Regions from separate parts of the Ruminococcus sp. RTP21484sp1_RTP21277st1_D2_RTP21277_210401 genome, predicted to be linked through region 2. Evidence: predicted binding sites of a transcription regulator. Region 2 holds the regulator's gene; the other holds the start of a gene.

Region 1 (10,082 bases), on a different contig from region 2:
TCGCTCGAGGCGACCCGCCGCAGGCGGAGAATCCTGCAAGCAGGATTCTTTTTTATGCAATAGGAAATTTTGCAAAGTAAGATTCTTTCTTGTATTATAAAATTGTCTGACCGAAAATGCTATCGGAAGATATTAGAGTGTGCCTAAAAAAATCTCCCGCATTCCGAAATCAGAATACAGGAGATAAATAAATATTATTTCTGAAAATATACCGCAAAGTGGGGCGTGCAGATTGCGGAAATGATTTTTCAAACAGGTGCTAGCACATCTCAGCGATTGTATAAAGCAGCTTCTCAGATTCTTCCCATCCAAGACAAGCATCTGTAATGGATTTACCATATACATGATTTGGTCCGATCTTCTGATTGCCTGGCTCAATGTAGCTTTCGATCATAAGACCCTTTACCAGCCCACGAACATCAGAATCAACCTGACGGCTGTGAAGAACTTCTTTGGCAATACGGATCTGCTGCTCATACTGCTTGTTGGAGTTGGAATGGTTGGTATCCACGATGGTAGCCATGTTCTTCAGGTTCTTAGCGGAATATTTCTCGAAAAGAAGACGAAGATCTTCGTAATGGTAGTTCGGAATAGCCTCTCCGTGTTTGTTTACAGCACCACGAAGAATGGTATGTGTCAACTCATTTCCAGTAGTTACAACTTCCCATCCTCTGTAGATAAATGTATGGCTGCCCTGAGCTGCAACAACAGAGTTCAGCATAACACTGAAGTCACCACTTGTAGGATTCTTCATTCCCGCCGGAACATCCATACCGCTGACAGTGAGACGGTGCTGCTGATCCTCAACAGAACGTGCTCCTACAGCAACATAGGAAAGAAGATCGGAAAGGTAACGCCAGTTCTCTGGGTAAAGCATCTCGTCTGCACAGGTAAATCCGCTTTCCTCAATAGCGTGGATGTGCATTTTACGGATGGCAACAAGACCGGCAAGCATATTAGGTTTTTTCTCCGGATCTGGCTGGTGAACCATTCCTTTATAACCCTCTCCGGTAGTACGAGGTTTATTTGTATAAACACGAGGAATGATTAAAACTTTATCCGCGATCTTGTCCTGAACTTTGCGAAGTCTCAGCAGATAGTCGCATACAGCATCTTCATTATCTGCAGAACAGGGACCAATGATTGCAAGAAATTTATCGGATTTTCCAGTGAATACGTCACGGATTTCCTGATCACGTTTCTCTTTCAGTGCCTTGATCTTTGCATCAATGGGATATTGGTTGCGGATCTCGTCGGGGGTTGGAAGCTTTTTGATGAATTCAAATCCCATGGTATTTTCTCCTTTTATCGGCAAAATTTATTTTCGATTCAATATTATAGACTATGATGGAAAAAATGTCGATAGGCAAATTGCGGGAATGATTTTTCAAACACGCTCCAGTCTGTTTAGATAAATGAAATGAAGCAAGGTAAGAACCAGTTGGGAAAGGAGCATTCCGTAAAAATATCCACGGATTCCAAGCACAGGAATAGAAAAGAAAACAAATCCAATTCGGATACACACTCCTGCAATATTGTGAAATAGGCAGGCATCTGGGCGCCCGAGACCGTTCAGAATACTTTCCAGTGCAGTATTTGTATAAAGAAAAGGGCAGATAAAAGCTAACGTTCTTATATAAATCCCCGCAGTTTCGCTGTGAAAAAGAAAATTTCCCAGTGATTTTCCGAAAATAAAGAAAAAGAATGTACAGAAACCTCCGAAGAAAAAGCAGTTTTCACAGGTGCGGCGGATCACATGCCGAATTTTTTTTTCATGACCGAGGGCCTGTAAACCAGCCACAGAAGGCATCAGCATAACAGAGGCAGAATTTGTCAGTGTCGCCGGGAAAAGAATCAGCGGCAGCGCCATTCCGGTAAAAATTCCGTACACAGACAGGGAATCAGTCCGATTTATTCCAGCCAGAAGCAGTCTTTGGGGAATAAGAACCATTTCGATGCCAGAGAGTAAGGTAAGCAGCAGCCGGTTGACAGAGTGGGGAACTGCAATCTGGGCGATTCCTTTTATAAGAGCATTTATGGAAGTGGCAGTATTGTTTTTGACAGAAGCTGGTTGTATATGTGAAATATATTTTACAGCAGAAGGTGAATTTCTGTGAGTGCCTTTGCACATACAGAAAAATACTCGTAAAATACGTCGAAGCAGTCCGGTGACTGGTTTGTAATTTTCCCTGGAAAAATCCAGTCCAAGCGCCAGCATACATGCTACAGTGGCTGTAAGCTCACTGAAAAGTGCACCTCCGGCCGCTATTACAGGGGTAATCTCTTTTTTCTGGGAAATCAGAATCAGGTAGATCACGTAAGTGCTGCCGATCCGGGAAGTCTGCTCAAGAAGCAGGATAAAAGCTGGAATTCCAGTCGTTTTTCTGGCATAATAAAAGCTGTTTACGCATGAATGCAAGGCTGAAAAAGGAAAACTAAAGGCAAGAATACGAAGCAGAACCGCAGTACGCGGCTCTTTTAACAAGGCAGAAGCCACAAAATCTGCATTCCAATAGACCAGAAAAGATAAAAGTCCGCAAAGTGCCATCGAAAGAAATGTTCCAAGAAGCAACGCATCTCTGGACTCTTTTTCTTTTCCAAGGGCAGTGAAAGAGGCACACAGCCTGGAAATAGCAGCCTGAATGCCCATACAGCAGGCTGCCAGTACGATTGCGTGAACCGGAAGCGTAAGCTGGTAAATTCCAACTCCCTGTGCACCAATAGTATGAGATAAGAATATTCTATAGAAGAAACCCATCAGGCGGCTGACAAGGCCGGTAAGAGTAAGAATCAGGGTTCCTTTGATAAAAAGTTTGTCAGACATAAGAATCCGCCTATCCTCTTCATCCTTTTAATTAGTTTATGCTGTAAATGTGCCTTGACAGAACTGTTATTATCTGGTAAAGTGGGATAGAAATCCAAGCGAAATACTAGGAAATAGAAAAGTACCTAAGGAGATAGATGAAATAACCCTTTCCCGGGAGTCTTTCATATCGAATTGATACCAATAAACCAGGAGGAAGAAAAATGGGAAAAATGATATATCTGGATAATGCGGCTACTACCAAGACCGCTCCGGAAGTAGTAGAAGCAATGCTTCCTTATTTTACCGAAATGTATGGAAATCCATCCAGCATTTACGACTTCGCATCCAAGAGCAAAGAAGGCGTCAGCAAGGCAAGAGGCCAGATCGCAGATGCACTTGGTGCCAAGAAAGAAGAAATCTATTTCACAGCTGGCGGTTCAGAGTCTGATAACTGGGCACTGAAAGCCACCTTTGAAGCATATAAATCCAAAGGAAACCACATCATCACAACCAAAATCGAGCATCATGCAATCCTTCACACCTGCGAATATCTTGAGAAAGAGCGCGGAGCGAAGATCACATATCTTGATGTAGATGAGAATGGTATTGTGAAGCTTGACGAGCTTGAGAAAGCTATTACACCAGAGACGATTCTGATTTCTGTTATGTTTGCGAACAATGAGATCGGATCTATCCAGCCGATCAGGGAAATCGGTGCAATTGCCAAAGAGCATGGCATCCTTTTCCACACAGATGCAGTACAGGCTTTTGGACAGGTGCCGATCAATGTAGATGAGTTAGGAATTGATATGCTCAGCTCCAGTGGACATAAGCTGAATGGACCGAAGGGAATCGGTTTCCTTTACATCCGCAAGGGTGTTAAGATACGTTCCTTTGTACATGGTGGAGCGCAGGAGAGAAAGCGCCGCGCAGGTACAGAGAATGTTCCTGGAATCGTAGGTTACGGCGTTGCTGCAGATCGTGCAGTCCGCACTATGAAAGAACGTACAGACAAAGAGATTCAGGTAAGAGATCATTTCATTGAAAGAATCCTGAAAGAGATTCCGTATGTGAAATTAAATGGTGACCGCACCAAACGTCTTCCAAATAACGTAAATGTAAGCTTCCAGTTCATCGAAGGAGAGTCCATGCTGCTCATGCTTGACAATTATGGCATCTGTGCATCCAGCGGTTCCGCCTGCACATCAGGCTCCCTGGATCCGTCCCATGTACTTCTGGCTATCGGACTCCCACATGAGATTGCGCATGGTTCCCTGCGTATGACCTTAAGCGAGGAGACTACCATGGAAGATGCTGATTTTGTAGTAGATAAGCTGAAAGAAATCGTAGCTTACCTGCGATCAATGTCTCCATTATATGAAGATTTTATAAAAAAACAGTAACTGTTCAGTACCTTCACAGTTACACGCTTCGCGATGCACAGAAATCATGCTTTGCATGATTTCGCGCCGATATTCTCGGGTTTTCTGTGAACTACGTTCACAAAAAACACCTCGCGGAATAGTGCCTGCTGAATAGTTAAAAAAATAAAAAATTTGATTAAAACACTTGCCAGGAGGAAAAAAAGATGTATAGTGAGAAAGTAATGGATCATTTCCAGCATCCACGTAATGTTGGAGAAATAGAGAATGCAAGCGGTGTCGGTACAGTAGGAAATGCCAAATGCGGCGATATTATGAGAATTTTCCTGGATATCGATGACGAGACACATATTATCAGAGACTGCAAATTCAAAACCTTCGGCTGCGGTGCCGCAGTAGCAACCAGCAGTATGGCTACTGAGATGGTAAAAGGTAAAACTATTGAGGAAGCCATGAAGCTTACCAACAAGGCTGTTATGGAGGCTCTTGACGGACTTCCGCCAGTGAAAGTACACTGTTCTCTTCTTGCAGAGGAGGCTGTACATGCTGCACTGTGGGATTACGCACAGAAGCATCACATTGAGATCGAAGGTCTGAAGAAACCGAAGTCTGACATTCACGAGGGTGAAGAGGCAGAGGAAGAAGAGTATTAATAGTTACTGCGAACTGCAGTAATTATAAAGTGTCGTCATCGATACAAAAGAATAATATTTTTTACAGGAAACCGAATCCTTAAGCAGATTTATTTCGTTACAGATAAATAGGTGGTAAAGATGAGGCAGACCGTAAAGAGAATTCATCAGGGCGGATGTTATCATCTGCCCTATTTTAATACAATGGCACGAACGGTTTTTTGACCTTTTGACACTGGTATCATACAATGGGAAAAAGAGTAAAACGGAAACATCCTTAAATAAAACATAAGAATGAAGGAAGTAACGATGACAGGACTGACAAACGAACAGGTACAACAAAGAATTGAAGAGGGGAAAATCAATGTCAATGAGAACCCCAACACAAGGAGCTATAAGCAGATCGTAAGGGAGAATGTGCTTACATTTTTCAACTTTCTGAATCTGGCTCTGATGATTATGGTATTGCTGGTTGGTTCCTATAAGAACTCCATGTTCATGGGAATTATTGTGATCAATACGGTGATCGGAATCATCCAGGAAGTGCGTGCGAAAAAGACGCTGGATAAGCTGGCTATCCTTACGGAGAGCAAGGCAGTGGTCTTGCGTGAAGGCAAAAAATGGTCTATCTCCACGGAGAAGCTGGTTCTGGACGATATCCTTTTTCTGAAAACAGGAGATCAGGTGCCTGCAGATGCCAAGGTGCTTGAGGGCAGTATTGAGGTCAATGAATCCCTGCTGACCGGTGAATCGGATAACCTTCAGAAAAATGAAGGGGACGAGCTTTTTTCAGGAAGCTTTGTCACATCCGGAGAGGCCTGCTGTCAGGTTATCCACGTTGGCAAGGATAATTACGCATCTCAGATTACCAGCGAGGCGAAGGAATTTAAACGTCATAACTCAGAACTTCGTAATTCCCTGAATGCGATTCTGAAGACTATAAGTGTGATCATAGTTCCTATGGGAATGCTGTTATTTTATAAGCAATATTACATTGCGGGAAACGGAATCCGGGATGCAGTAGTGAATATGGTGGCTGCTGTCCTTGGAATGATCCCTGAGGGACTGGTGCTCCTTACCAGTGTGGCGCTGACTCTTGGTGCGCTGACACTGACCCGTAAGAATACCCTGGTGCAGGAATTGTATTGTATTGAGACTCTGGCGAGAGTGGATACCCTCTGTCTGGATAAAACCGGAACCATCACAGCCGGTACCATGTGTGTGGAGCAGGTACAGCCCTATGTGGAGGGTATGGAGATCAGGACTCCGGAAGCAGAAAATGAGAATATAAGCGAAAGTACAATAAATGGAACAGCGAATCAAGCTCAGAAAGTTCCAGAAATGGCAGCTGCAGAGGCGCAGTCTGAAGTATCCGTGGTTGCGGCACAATTGCAGATAGGAGCTGTTATGGGAACTACTGAACAGCTGTCAGCACAAGATTCACAGGGCAATGTCAATACTGATTTAGCCATCAGCGGCGCCCAGCCAGAACTGACCATGGGCGAGATCGAGCGTGTCATGGCAAACATGATGTCCGTTTTAAAGGATAAGAATGCCACCGCAGATGCACTCCACAAACGCTTCTCCAGAAGAACGGACATGCCGGTAGATCATTGCATTCCGTTTTCCTCAGACCGCAAATACAGCGGTGTAGCCTTTAAAACAGAAGGAACTTATCTGATGGGTGCTGCTCAGTTCCTTTTTCCGGATGGAAATGAAGACTTGATCAAGCAGTGTGCTGCTTATGGAAAAGAAGGCTTACGTGTTCTGGTGTTGGCGCATAGCCCAAACCTGAATCGGGAGAATGAGCTTCCGGAAGGGTTAAAGCCGGTTGCGTTATTTATGCTCACTGACATTATCAGGGATAATGCCCCTGAAACCCTGGCATTTTTCAAAGACCAGGGCGTAGATCTGAAAGTGATCTCCGGTGATGATCCTGTGACTGTTTCTGCCATTGCAAAAAAAGCAGGCCTGGAGAATGCAGATAAATATATTGATGCCACCACTATCACTACACCGGAGGATATGGAGCGTGCCGTTGCAGAGTGTTCCGTATTCGGCCGTGTAACCCCGCAGCAGAAGAAAGAGATGGTGCTTGCCCTTCAGAAACAGAAGCATACAGTTGCCATGACCGGTGACGGTGTGAACGATGTTCTGGCACTGAAAGAGGCAGACTGCAGCGTAGTTATGGCAGAGGGAAGTGACGCTGCCAAGAACATTGCAAATGTAGTCCTTATGGATTCTAATTTCGCTGCTATGCCGGAGATTGTGAACCAGGGACGCCGTGTGGTGAACAACATCCGCACCGCAGCTTCCATGTTCCTGATCAAAACTATTTTCTCTGCGCTGCTGTGTCTGATTACTATTTTCTGGGGCGATAGCTATCCGTTTGAGCCAATTCAGATGTCCCTGATCAGTGCCTGTGCAGTGGGTATCCCAACCTTCCTGCTCGCCCAGGAAAACAACTTCAACAAGATTGAGAGTGGTTTTCTGCGTTATGTATTTATGAATGCATTCCCAGCAGCAGTCACCATCACGGGATGTGTATTTACCATTATGCTGGTCTGCCAGAACGTTTACCATAGCAATGTAATGCTGAGTACAGCCTGTTTCCTGGTAACAGGATGGAATTACATGGCAGCTTTGAAGACGGTATACGCGCCGCTTAGCAGGTACAGGAAAATCATTATTTACGGTATGCAGTTTATTTTCTTCTTTGCAGCCGTATGTGTGCAGAACCTGCTTGCACTTGGCTCACTGGAGTTCGGAATGATCATCCTGGTATTTATCCTGATGACCTTCTCTCCGGTCATAATCGAAGTTATCACAGAATGGTGCAGATCTTTGTATAACAAGGCACATGAGAAGGAAAAGAAAGGAATTATTTCTCTGTTTTTGGAGAAAGTGCAGAAATAATGACTGACCTGGTCTTGAGTGGCAATCAAAAATAATACCTCAAGCTGAATTTGAAAAGAAACGCAAAAAATGCTTCATCGCTTATTCTGGCGATGAGGCATTTTTTTAACACGTTCTAAAAGCCGGGCTGATGTGAGAAGCTGATCGCTTCTGCAGTGCATGGCAAAATAGGGTTTCCTTATAGCTTTACAAAGGTTGGTTTCCGGTTTTCAAATACTGTATAATATTCAAATCCGCATTCTTTCAGTACCTTTGATGCTTTGTCAAAGGCATAGCCGATTTTATCCGGTGTATGCGCGTCAGCACCAATGGTGATGATTTCACCCCCTAGTTCTTTATAACGTCGGATGATATCCGTACATGGGTTTGGCTCTCCAAGCCTGTAGTGATAACCGCCGGTGTTGACCTCCAGTCCTACATTTGTGTCTGCCAGTTTTTTCAGAATCGCATCCAGAATGTTCCGATATTTTTTATAAGAATAAAACTGGTTCTTGTTTGGACCGTAGCGGACAATATAATCCAGATGTCCATAAGTGTCCATTTCATGAAATGCATCCAGATTCTCCAGAATGGATTCGAAATATTCAAGGTAGGCCTGTTCCTCGTTCCTGCCCTGGAAAAATTCCGGGTAGTAGGGGTCGGCACCGTGGACTACGTGAGAAGAACCAATCACGAAATCGAAAGGATATTCTTTTAAAAGATTGTGAAAATATTGTTTAAGATGAAGCTGCAAACCGATCTCAATACCGAAATGGATGTGAATCTGATTCTTGTAGGTCTCTTTCAGTTCGTTGAGTTTGGTGTAATAGGCGGGAATATCCAGGGCAAATTCCAGGTCATCCGGAGTTGGTGGATAGTCTGGATCCAGATGCTCTGTAAAGCAGATTCCCTTAAACCCCAGTGCAATGGCCTGGCGGATCATATCCTCAGTGGGAGTGCCGGAATCTGCGGAAAATTCAGAATGCATGTGGCAGTCCCACAAAACTCCGGGAGAGTTGGAAAGTATTTTCATAATAACCTCCTTATGAATTATAAACCAAGCAAAGTATTTTAAAAATATATTTTCTGTAAATATAAAGATATATTTTATGGATAAGTGTACAGCGAAGGAACATGTGAAAAAAATTCTTCCTACACGAAAAAGAAAGGAAAAAATGTGCATAAATGCTGCCACTGTGTCATAAAAGGGACTTAATTGTCTCATTTGAGAGCAGTATATCATATCAGAGGATATTTGTGGCAATTTGCTTGTTATTTTTTTGAAAATAGGCTTGAATTTTTGTTCGGAATTAGGTACAATACGCTATAGGTTGATGTTTCTTTCACAAAGATTGAAGCACTCACATAATTTTTACCATTTAATTCATAGGAGGAATTTATCATGGCAGTAAAAGTTGCAATTAATGGTTTTGGACGTATTGGTCGTCTTGCATTCCGTCAGATGTTCGGTGCAGAAGGATTTGAAATCGTTGCTATCAACGACTTAACATCTCCTAAAATGCTCGCTCACTTATTAAAATATGACTCAACTCAGGGAAGATATGCTCTTGCAGATACAGTAGTAGCTGGAGAGGATTCCATCACAGTTGACGGAAAAGAAATCAAAATTTATGCAAAAGCTAACGCTGCTGAGCTTCCATGGGGAGAGATCGGTGTAGACGTAGTTCTTGAGTGTACTGGATTCTATACATCCAAAGACAAAGCTCAGGCTCATATCGATGCAGGTGCTAAACACGTTATCATTTCCGCTCCGGCTGGAAACGACCTTAAGACAATCGTTTACAATGTAAACCATGAGACTCTTACAAAAGAGGATCACATCATTTCCGCAGCTTCCTGTACAACAAACTGCTTAGCTCCAATGGCTAAAGCACTTAATGATCTTGCTGCAATCAAATCCGGTATCATGTGCACAATCCACGCTTACACAGGCGATCAGATGACACTTGACGGACCGCAGAGAAAAGGCGATCTGAGAAGATCCCGTGCAGCTGCAGTTAACATCGTTCCGAACAGCACAGGTGCTGCTAAAGCAATCGGTCTTGTTATCCCAGAACTGAACGGCAAACTGATCGGTTCCGCACAGCGTGTTCCAACCCCAACAGGTTCTACTACAATCCTTACAGCAGTTGTTGAAGGAAATGTAACTAAAGAGCAGATCAACGCAGCTATGAAAGCAGCTTCTAACGAGTCCTTCGGATACAACGAAGATGAGATCGTTTCCAGCGATATCGTTGGTATGAGATTTGGTTCTCTGTTCGATGCTACTCAGACAATGGTTCTTCCACTTGAGAATGGCACAACAGAGGTTCAGGTTGTTTCCTGGTATGATAATGAGAACTCCTA
Region 2 (10,082 bases):
TCATACCACACATAACGATCACATGACGGTCTTCCTCATCAAGATGGATCCATCTGCCAAGAAGATTGGCAATGCTGCCACCAAGCTGAATAGCTGCACCCTCACGTCCTGCTGAACCACCGGCAAGATGTGTCAATGCAGTCGAAATAAAAATCAGCGGACCAGATCTCCAGGGCACATCATCCTGGGAACGGACTGTAGAAAGGACTTGATTCGTGCCGCCATCGTCTTTTCCGAATTTCTCATAAAGAAATACGATGCAAAGTCCGAACAGGGGCAAGAGAAAAAAGGTCCACAGATGTGCCTTGCGGTAACCGGTCACTGCCTTCAGCACAAAAGAAAATAAAGTACTGAAAGCTCCCGCTATACATCCTACCACCACTGCCAGAAGCAGCCACTTAAGCAGGTTCCCCATGTCACGTCTGATAGCTCCGGAGTAATAGCGAAATTTGTCCTCCGGAGTCTGCCTGTTGTCTTTTTCCATAGTATTTTCGTCCTCTCATGTATAGTTGTGACTTACTCCATTTTGTCACCTGAAATAATTGTTTGATATTACTGGAAAATTCCTTTTATAAATACGAATTTATGCGTATTTTCATTATACTATATACGCTCAGAAAAAGCGACAAAAATTTTTGAGAATTTCAAAAATTGTCTATAATTTTAAAGCAGATTGGAAAATGGAAACATAATTTATTATAAGTTTCTTTTTATCGGGGAAAATAATGGAAAAATCCTTTTATACCGGAAAAGGAATCGGTGTGTGTATTCTGGATACCGGGATTTATGAGCATATAGATTTTACTGGCAGGATCTGGGCTTTTTATGATTTCCTGGCTTTTAAAAGGCGGCCTTATGACGATAATGGACATGGCACCCATGTAGCCGGGCTGGTGGCAGGAGATGGCACTGCTTCCATGGGAAAATACAGAGGCGCAGCACCTGGCTGCGGAATCATTTCCCTGAAGGTGCTTGACCGTTATGGAACGGGCAGTCAGGATGACGTGCTGCGGGCTCTTCGGTGGATTCGGGAAAACAGGCAGCAGTACAGGATCCGGGTGGTAAATATTTCTGTGGGAACTACCTGTAATTCAAAAAGAAACCATGCCAGGCTTCTGGAAAGTGTGGAGCAGCTGTGGGATGAAGGAGTGGTAGTGGTCACAGCTGCCGGAAACCAGGGACCAAGGCCGAGCAGTATCACAGCTCCGGGAAGCAGCAAAAAAGTGATCACAGTGGGCTCCAGCGATTTGTTGGAAGGGCGCAGTGCTATTTCAGGGAGAGGACCAACGGCGGAATGCGTGTGCAAGCCGGATATTGTGGCACCTGGAAATAAGATCATGTCCTGCGTGCCTGGAAAACCTTATTCCTATGGTGTGAAAAGCGGCACCTCTATGTCTACGCCTCTGGTGACAGGTGCCATTGCCTGTGCTTTGGAAAAAAATCCTGCACTTACCAATACGGATATCAAAACTATGCTGATGAATAGCGCAGAGGATATGGGACTGCCTCAAAACCTGCAAGGGTGGGGGAAATTTAACCGCAGAAAGTTTCTGAAAATGTAAAAGCAGCCAATTGTGTGAAAAGGATTTCTGCTTAAGTGATTTGAAGAAATGTACGAAAAAGAATACACAAACTTTGATAAAGAATTATCACTTTACAGTATAAAAGCACTTGACGAAGTCGCTTTAAGTGAGTAAAATGGACAGCAAGAGTTCCAAGAGATGAGGAGGAAATATCTATGGAAAACAGACGTGTTTCTATGAATCGCCACACAAACCTGCTTCAGTTAGAGGAGCATATGTATCCGCTTGTGGATGTTGCAACTCCCAATGTATTCCGAAATCTTTTTCCATATTCTGAAGTACCGAAGATTGCATTCAACGACCGAGTCGTTCCACATCATATGCCAGATGACATCTGGATCACCGATACGACATTCCGTGATGGCCAGCAGTCCAGAGCACCATACAGCACTGAGCAGATCGTAAGGATTTATGATTACCTTCATAAGCTGGGCGGACCGGAAGGAAGGATTCGTGCTTCTGAATTTTTCCTTTACAGTAAGAAAGACCGTGATGCTGTTGAGAAATGTATGGAGAGAGGCTATGAGTTCCCTGAGGTTACCAGCTGGATCCGTGCAAATAAGAAGGACTTCCAGCTTGTCCGCGATATGGGTATGAGAGAGACCGGTATCCTGGTAAGCTGTTCCGATTATCATATTTTTTATAAGATGAAAATGACACGTAAACAGGCGATGGAGCATTATTTAAGCATTGTAAAAGAATGTCTGGAAATCGGTGTTTCTGTCCGTTGCCATCTTGAAGACATTACACGAGCTGATATTTATGGCTATGTTATCCCATTCTGCCTTGAGCTGATGAAGCTTCGCCAGCAGTACGGCATTCCGGTTAAGGTTCGCTGCTGTGATACCATGGGCTACGGTGTTAACTATCCTGGTGCCGTGATCCCTCGTTCTGTACCTGGTATTATTTATGGTATTATGGTTCATGCAGGCGTTCCTTCTGAACTGATCGAGTGGCATGGACATAACGACTTCTATAAGGCAGTCAGCAACTCCACAACAGCATGGCTGTATGGTGCGTGTGGTGTTAATACTTCTTTGTTTGGTATCGGAGAGCGTACCGGAAATACACCTCTTGAGGCAATGGTATTTGAATATGCACAGCTTCGCGGAAACCTTGGTGGTATGGATACAACGGTTATCACAGAGCTTGCTGAGTACTATGAGAAAGAGATTGGCTACCACATACCGGAAAGAACTCCCTTCGTTGGAAAGAACTTCAATGTAACAAGAGCTGGTATCCACGCCGACGGACTTCTGAAAAATGAGGAAATCTATAATGTATTTGATACCGAGAAATTCCTGAACCGCCCGGTTGAGGTTGCCGTTTCCAATACTTCCGGAGCTGCCGGAATCGCACACTGGATCGACAGCCATTATCGCCTGAAGGGCGACCAGAAGGTTGATAAGAACAGCGAGCTTGTAAAGATGATCAAGTCCTGGGTTGACCAGCAGTATGAGGATGGCCGTGTTACTGTGCTTTGTGATACAGAACTTGAAGCAATTGTAGCAGAGACTTGCCAGAGACTTGGAATTACGTTAAAATAGGGTTGCTGCGGACATAGTTCACAGTTACCACAAAACATATACTAGGAGGTAATAATGGGTAAAATTCAAATGCAGACCCCTCTTGTTGAGATGGATGGGGACGAGATGACCAGAATTCTGTGGCAGTTGATCAAGGATGAGCTTCTTCTTCCTTTTATTGATCTGAAGACAGAATACTATGATCTTGGACTGGAATACAGAAATGAGACTGATGACCAGGTAACTATAGATGCAGCGGAAGCCACCAAGAAATACGGAGTTGCTGTTAAATGTGCCACCATTACCCCGAATAAAGCCAGAATGTCTGAGTACAATCTGAAGAAAATGTACAAAAGCCCTAACGGAACTATTCGTGCAATCCTGGATGGAACTGTTTTTCGTGCTCCCATTGTGGTAAAGGGAATCGAGCCATGTGTGAAGAACTGGAAGAAACCTATCACCATTGCCCGTCATGCTTACGGCGATGTATATAAGAATGCCGAGATGTACATTGACAAACCAGGAGATGCTATGCTGGTATTCAAAGGAGAAGACGGCGAGGAGAGAACGGAGCTGATCCATCACTTTGATACTCCAGGCGTGATCCAGGGTGTTCATAACCTGGACAAATCCATTACCAGCTTTGCAAGATGCTGCTTTAATTATGCCTTAGATACGAAACAGGATCTGTGGTTTGGCGGCAAGGATACCATTTCCAAAACATACGATGGCAAATTTAAAGAAATATTCCATAATATTTATGAAGCTGAGTTTAAGGATAAATTTGAGGCAGCAGACATTACGTTCTTCTATAGTCTGATTGATGATGTAGTAGCCCGCGTAATGAAAGCAGAAGGCGGATTTATCTGGGGCTGTAAGAACTATGACGGAGATGTTATGAGTGACATGATTTCCTCTGCATTTGGTTCTCTGGCAATGATGACTTCTGTACTGGTTTCTCCGGATGGATATTATGAGTATGAGGCAGCTCACGGAACTGTACAGAGACATTACTATCGTCATCTGAAAGGAGAGGAGACCTCTACCAACTCTGTAGCAACAATCTTCGCCTGGACCGGTGCTCTGAGAAAAAGAGGTGAGCTGGATCAGAATCAGGAGCTTATAGAGTTCGCAGATAAGCTGGAGAAAGCAACCCTTTCCACCATCGAAGGCGGACAGATGACCAAAGACCTGGCACTGATTACTTCCTTAAAGAATGTAAAAGTCCTTAACAGCCGCGAGTTTATTCTTGCAATCAGAGAGAAGCTTGAAGCCATGTAATAAAACAGACAGCTTTTAAAAGTTATTTGAAGTAAAAATGTTAATATTGTTATAAAAAACAGGAACGGTTTCGGATATTTATATTCGAAATTCGTTCCTGTTTTTGAAATAAATATGAAATGTAAGGCTCAAAAGAACAGGTTACTGGTAATTTATGCCAGCTCCTCCCATTTTTCATAAAGCCCTTCCAGTTCTTCTGCTATAGCAGCTTTTTCCCGGCTGAGCTTCGTGCATTCTGCCACATTCGTACAGATATCTGGCAGAACCATGGTTTCATCAATTTCTTTATCCCTTGCTTCCAGTTCTTCAATCCGTGCTTCCACTTTCTTCAGCTCATTTTCCCGTTTTCTCTTCAGAGCCTGTTCCTCTTTCTGCTGCTGCCAGGTGAGTTTGGTTTCAGAGACGTTTTCCTTAACTTCCTGAGCTGCGGTCTCCTGAGCAGGAGCATAAATCCGGGTCATCTCATCCTTCTTTTCCAGATAGTAATCATAATCACCGATATAATTGACAATGGCCTGGTTGGTCAGATCCATAATGCGGGTAGCAGTCTGGTTAATAAAATAACGGTCATGGGAAACGTAGAGGACAGTTCCTGTGTAGCTGTTCAGTGCTTCCTCCAGAATCTCCTTGGATGCAATATCAAGATGGTTGGTAGGCTCATCCAGTATCAGGAAGTTGGCTTCTGAGAGCATCAGCTTCGCCAGGGAAACACGGCCACGTTCACCACCAGAGAGAGAGGAGATCAGCTTAAACACATCATCTCCTGTAAAAAGAAAAGCAGCCAGCATATTGCGGATTTCAGTCTCAGTGAGAGTCGGATATGTGTCTGATATCTCCTGGAAAATAGTTTTCTCCATATGCAGAACATGGTGTTCCTGATCATAGTATCCGATCTGAACCTTGGAACCCAAGGCAAAGCGTCCTGCATCAGCATCCACAATTCCATTGAGAATCTTCAAAATTGTGGTCTTACCAGTACCATTGTTGCCAATCAGGGCAACACGCTCCCCACGTTTGATTTCAAAATTAATATCTGTAAACAAAGTCTGTCCTGGGAAAGCCTTGGAAAGTCCTTCTACAGTAAGTACATCATTTCCACTGATAAAACGTGGTTCCAAGGAAATACGCATCTGGTTATCAATTTCAATTGGTTTCTCAATGCGCTGGATCTTGTCCAGCATTTTTACACGGCTCTCAGCACGCTTAATGGATTTCTCACGGTTAAAGGAGCGGAGCTTGGTGATAACAGCCTCCTGATGTTTGATCTCTCTTTGCTGGTTCAGGTAAGCCTTGTACTGGGCGTCACGCAGCTGCGCTTTTTTCAGGGCATAAGCGGAATAGTTGCCTTCGTACATTCTCATCTGGGCAGCCTCGATCTCCACGATCTTGGTAACTACCTTGTCCAGAAAATAACGGTCATGGGAAACGATAAATACAGCACCCGGGTAGTTGAGAAGATAGGTCTCAAGCCATGCAATGCTCTCCATATCCAGATGGTTGGTAGGCTCGTCCAGAAGGAGAATATCCGGTTTGGAAATCAGAAGCTTGCCAAGTGCAACCCGGGTTTTCTGACCTCCGGAAAGGTTCTCAATCTGTTTGCCGTAGTCTTCTTCTTCAAATCCAAGACCTTTTAAAACACCTACGATTTCACTTTTATAAGCGTAGCCGTTTTCCAGCTCAAACTGGTGAGTCAGGCGGGTGTAGCTGTTCATCAGGCTCTCAAGTTTGTCTCCTGCTACGTATTTCATTTCCTGCTCCAGAGAACGGATCTTGTCCTCCATATCCAAAATGTACTGCTTGGTGGTCATCAGTTCTTCGTAAATGGTGTGATGACCGTGGATATCCTGGTACTGGGCCAGATAACCGATCTTCTTATCCTTGGCAATGACCACCTGACCGGAATCCGCGGAAATCTCCTCCATGATAATACGAAGAAGAGTTGTTTTCCCCGCACCGTTATTGCCGATGAGAGCGGCCTTTTCCCGTTCTTCTATGTGAAAAGAAGCATCCTGCAGGATCACCTTTTCCCCAAAAGATTTGCAGATGCTCTGACATGATAAAATCATAAGTTCCTCCTTAAAAAGGCGGTTCTGTATACACAGAAACAGCATTATTAGAATGTTCAATAGTATATTATACTTGAAAAATTTATTTTTTGAAAGAATAATTGTCAAATCACAAAAAAATTTGCAAAAATTTGTAATTCTGCACAACTTTAATTGACAAGAAAATAACATTTCGGTATAATTGACATAGTGTTACGCGGGCTGCCGTTTACAGGTAATGTTCCGCGATGCGTTTTTAGCGGAAAAATACAGGCAGCGGAAACAAGGAGGGGAACATTTTGGATGCAAAAGAGATCTCAAAGGCGGTAATTAAGAGATTGCCAAGATATTATCGCTATCTGGGGGAGCTGATGGAAGAGAAGGTGGAACGTATATCTTCCAACGACCTGAGTAAAAAAATGCATGTGACTGCTTCACAGATCCGACAGGACTTAAATAATTTTGGCGGTTTTGGACAGCAGGGATATGGATATAATGTAGAATATCTTTATACAGAAATTGGTAAAATACTGGGATTGGACACCATTCATCCCATGATCATCCTGGGCGCAGGTAATCTGGGACAGGCACTTGCCAATTATGGAGACTTCGAAAAACGTGGCTTCCGTCTGGTTGGAATTTTTGATATAAACCCGGTCCTGGAGGGGATTTCTGTTCGCGGGATTGAGATTCGGATGATCAACAGTCTCCCGGAATTTATCAGGGAGAATCAGGTGGAGATTGCTATTTTAACCCTGCCGAAGAATAAGGCCAAGGAGATGGCGAAGGTTCTTATTGACAATGGAATCAAGGCAATCTGGAATTTTGCCCATACAGATCTTGACGCCCCGGAGGATGTGATCGTAGAGAACGTTCATCTGTCCGAGAGTCTGATGGCACTGTCTTACAACTTAAGCCAGTATCGTAACGAACATAAAGAAAACAAAGAATAAAAGTCAAAGAGGACTGCTGCTTGTCTCGCTGAAGGATTTACAGGAGACCGGGCGGCAGTTTTGCATTAGGAGTGGCCTTATGAAAAAAGTTGTAACCTGCAGTCAGATGAAGCTGCTTGACCATGGCACTATTCATAATATGCATGTTCCCTCCCTGGTTCTCATGGAGAGGGCAGCACTTGCCACAGCAGAAGAGATCCGGAAATATCTGGAAAAGAAAAACGGTTCTGCTAATTTGAAAAAAGAACGGATTCTGACCGTCTGCGGATCTGGCAATAACGGAGGTGACGGCATTGCCATTGCAAGACTTCTGCATCTGGCGGGAATTCGTTCTGAGATTTATCTTGCAGGAAATCCGGATAAAATGACAGAAGAAACCCGACATCAGTGGGATATTGCCATGAGCTACCAGGTACCGGTAATGAATAACCCTGTATGGGATGAATATACTGTTATAGTAGACGGAATTTTCGGCGTTGGACTCTCCAGGGAGATTACCGGGAATTACAAAGAGATAATTGACCATATGAATGAAGCTCCTGCGTATAAAGTAGCGGTGGATATTCCGTCTGGCATTCATGGAGATACGGGAGCTGTTCTTGGAACTGCTTTTGAGGCAGATCTTACCGTAACATTTGCATATAAAAAACGTGGACTTTGTCTGTATCCGGGAAGAGCTTATGCTGGCAGAATTGTGGTGGCGGATATTGGAATTTATGACCGGGACCGTGATGGCAGTGAGCTTGCAAGCAAGGCTGCCTGGCATATGGAAAAATCTGACGTGAAAACTCTTCCGGCAAGAAAACCATGGGGAAATAAAGGAACATTTGGCAAGGTCCTTCTTGTAGCGGGTTCGAAGGGAATGTGCGGAGCAGCCTGCCTGAGTGCCAGTGCAGCACTTCATGGAGGTGCCGGGATGGTGAAGATCCAGACTGTGGAAGAGAACCGGATTCCTTTACAGAGCCTTTTGCCTGAGGCAATGCTGACCAGCGAATTTGATGAGGAAGCCAATAGGAAAAATTTAAACTGGTGTGATGTGCTGGTGATCGGTCCAGGGCTTGGAACAGAAGGCTCAGGAAAGGAAAGAATGCTTTGGTTCCTGGAAAACGGAGCAAAAGCAGGAAAGCCTGTTATACTGGATGCAGATGGTCTGAATATTCTGGCAATGCATCCACAGTGGATGAAATTCCTAGGGGAACAGACCATTCTCACACCCCACATGGGCGAGATGAGCCGTCTTTGCGGCTTGGATGTATCAGAACTAAAGGAAGACCCTGTAGCCCGTGCTTATCAATATGCAGAGAAAAGTGGCGGTGTTCTGGTACTGAAAGACGCATGTACAGTAGTGACTGACCAGAATGAAAAGCTGTATCTGAATCTTTCTGGTAATTCGGGAATGGCCACAGCAGGAAGCGGAGATGTACTTTCCGGTATTATCGCAGCTGTTCTCTGCATGTATTTAAGCTGTGAGGAAGAACAGGAGCTTTCCTATAAAGCTGCCCTGGCAGTGTATATTCATGGTCTTTGCGGCGATATTGCCAGAGAGAAAAAAGGATCTCACGGCATGACGGCGAAGGATATGATCGAAGCCCTGCCGGAAGTTTTGAAACTGGCAGAAGTTCAGAGTAAAGGATGAGAATTGTGACGTACATTTTGCAGAACGCCTTTTGGAGCATGCTCTGATAAATTTAGAAAATCGAGGAAAATGTTATGGAAAAATACAGTAGAATCAAAGCATTGATTTCTCTTGATGCAATCAGATATAATTTTGAACAGATGAAGAAGAACATAAAAGAGGGAACAAAGATCATCGCAGTAATCAAAGCGGATGCATATGGTCACGGTGCAGTACCTATTGCGAGAATGCTTGAGGAATTTGATTATATATGGGGATTTGCTGCAGCTACAGCCCAGGAGGCATTACAGCTTCGAAGAGCCGGGATCACAAGACCGATTCTGATCCTGGGACTGGTATTTGAAGAATATTATAAGGAACTTGCCGAAAATGATGTGCGCATGGCCGTCTGTGATTATGAGACAGCCAGGAAATTTAACAAAGCTGCTGAAGAAGCAGGCAAAAAAGGTCTGATCCATCTGGCTGCGGATACCGGCATGACCAGGATCGGATTTAAGGACAGCGAAGAGAGTCTGGAGGAAATCCGCAGAATTGCAGCTCTTCCCAATGTGGAAATTGAAGGTTTATTCACTCACTTTGCAAGAGCAGATGAATACGACCGCACCCCGGCAATGGTTCAGCTGAAACGATATCTTGATTTTGCGGATCTTCTGGAAAAAAATGGAATCCATATTCCACTGCATCATTGTTCCAATAGTGCCGGAATAATCCGTGTACCGGAAGCCAACCTGAACATTGTCCGTGCAGGAATTACCATTTATGGAATTTATCCCTCTGAGGAAGTGGAAAAAGACATTGTAATGCTGAAACCTGTAATGTCACTGAAGAGTCATGTTTCCTACGTGAAGGATGTGGAGCCGGGGGTTCAGGTAAGCTACGGTGGAACCTACACGACAGATCATATTACAAAGATAGCGACGATTCCTGTTGGATACGCAGATGGATACCCAAGAATGCTTTCTAATAAAGGCTGGGTTTTGATCCATGGAAAAAAAGCGCCGATCTGTGGCAGAGTCTGTATGGACCAGTTTATGGTAGACGTGACAGAAATCCCGGAT

Evidence for each region. The regulator Rex, encoded in region 2, represses fermentation and respiration genes when NADH is low (regulators of the CRP and FNR family bind a similar motif). The targets are predictions, from matches to a motif close to ATTGTTAANNNNTTAACAAT.
Region 1: the regulator Rex is predicted to act here: its motif matches at 8,984-9,003, upstream of gap (type I glyceraldehyde-3-phosphate dehydrogenase).

Annotation. Positions count from the first base shown of each region.
Region 1 is NZ_JBCOMJ010000006.1:79,534-89,615, reverse strand. It holds gene AB5706_RS06285 (3-deoxy-7-phosphoheptulonate synthase) at 260-1,291, opposite strand; gene AB5706_RS06280 (MATE family efflux transporter) at 1,388-2,824, opposite strand; gene nifS (cysteine desulfurase NifS) at 3,028-4,209, shown strand; gene nifU (Fe-S cluster assembly scaffold protein NifU) at 4,395-4,841, shown strand; gene AB5706_RS06265 (cation-translocating P-type ATPase) at 5,130-7,736, shown strand; gene AB5706_RS06260 (histidinol-phosphatase HisJ family protein) at 7,915-8,748, opposite strand; gene gap (type I glyceraldehyde-3-phosphate dehydrogenase) at 9,118-10,082, shown strand, end outside.
Region 2 is NZ_JBCOMJ010000040.1:32,467-42,548, reverse strand. It holds gene AB5706_RS20615 (chloride channel protein) at 1-484, opposite strand, end outside; gene AB5706_RS20610 (S8 family peptidase) at 726-1,562, shown strand; gene AB5706_RS20605 (2-isopropylmalate synthase) at 1,760-3,130, shown strand; gene AB5706_RS20600 (NADP-dependent isocitrate dehydrogenase) at 3,185-4,390, shown strand; gene abc-f (ribosomal protection-like ABC-F family protein) at 4,543-6,456, opposite strand; gene AB5706_RS20590 (redox-sensing transcriptional repressor Rex) at 6,735-7,388, shown strand; gene AB5706_RS20585 (NAD(P)H-hydrate dehydratase) at 7,468-9,024, shown strand; gene alr (alanine racemase) at 9,099-10,082, shown strand, end outside.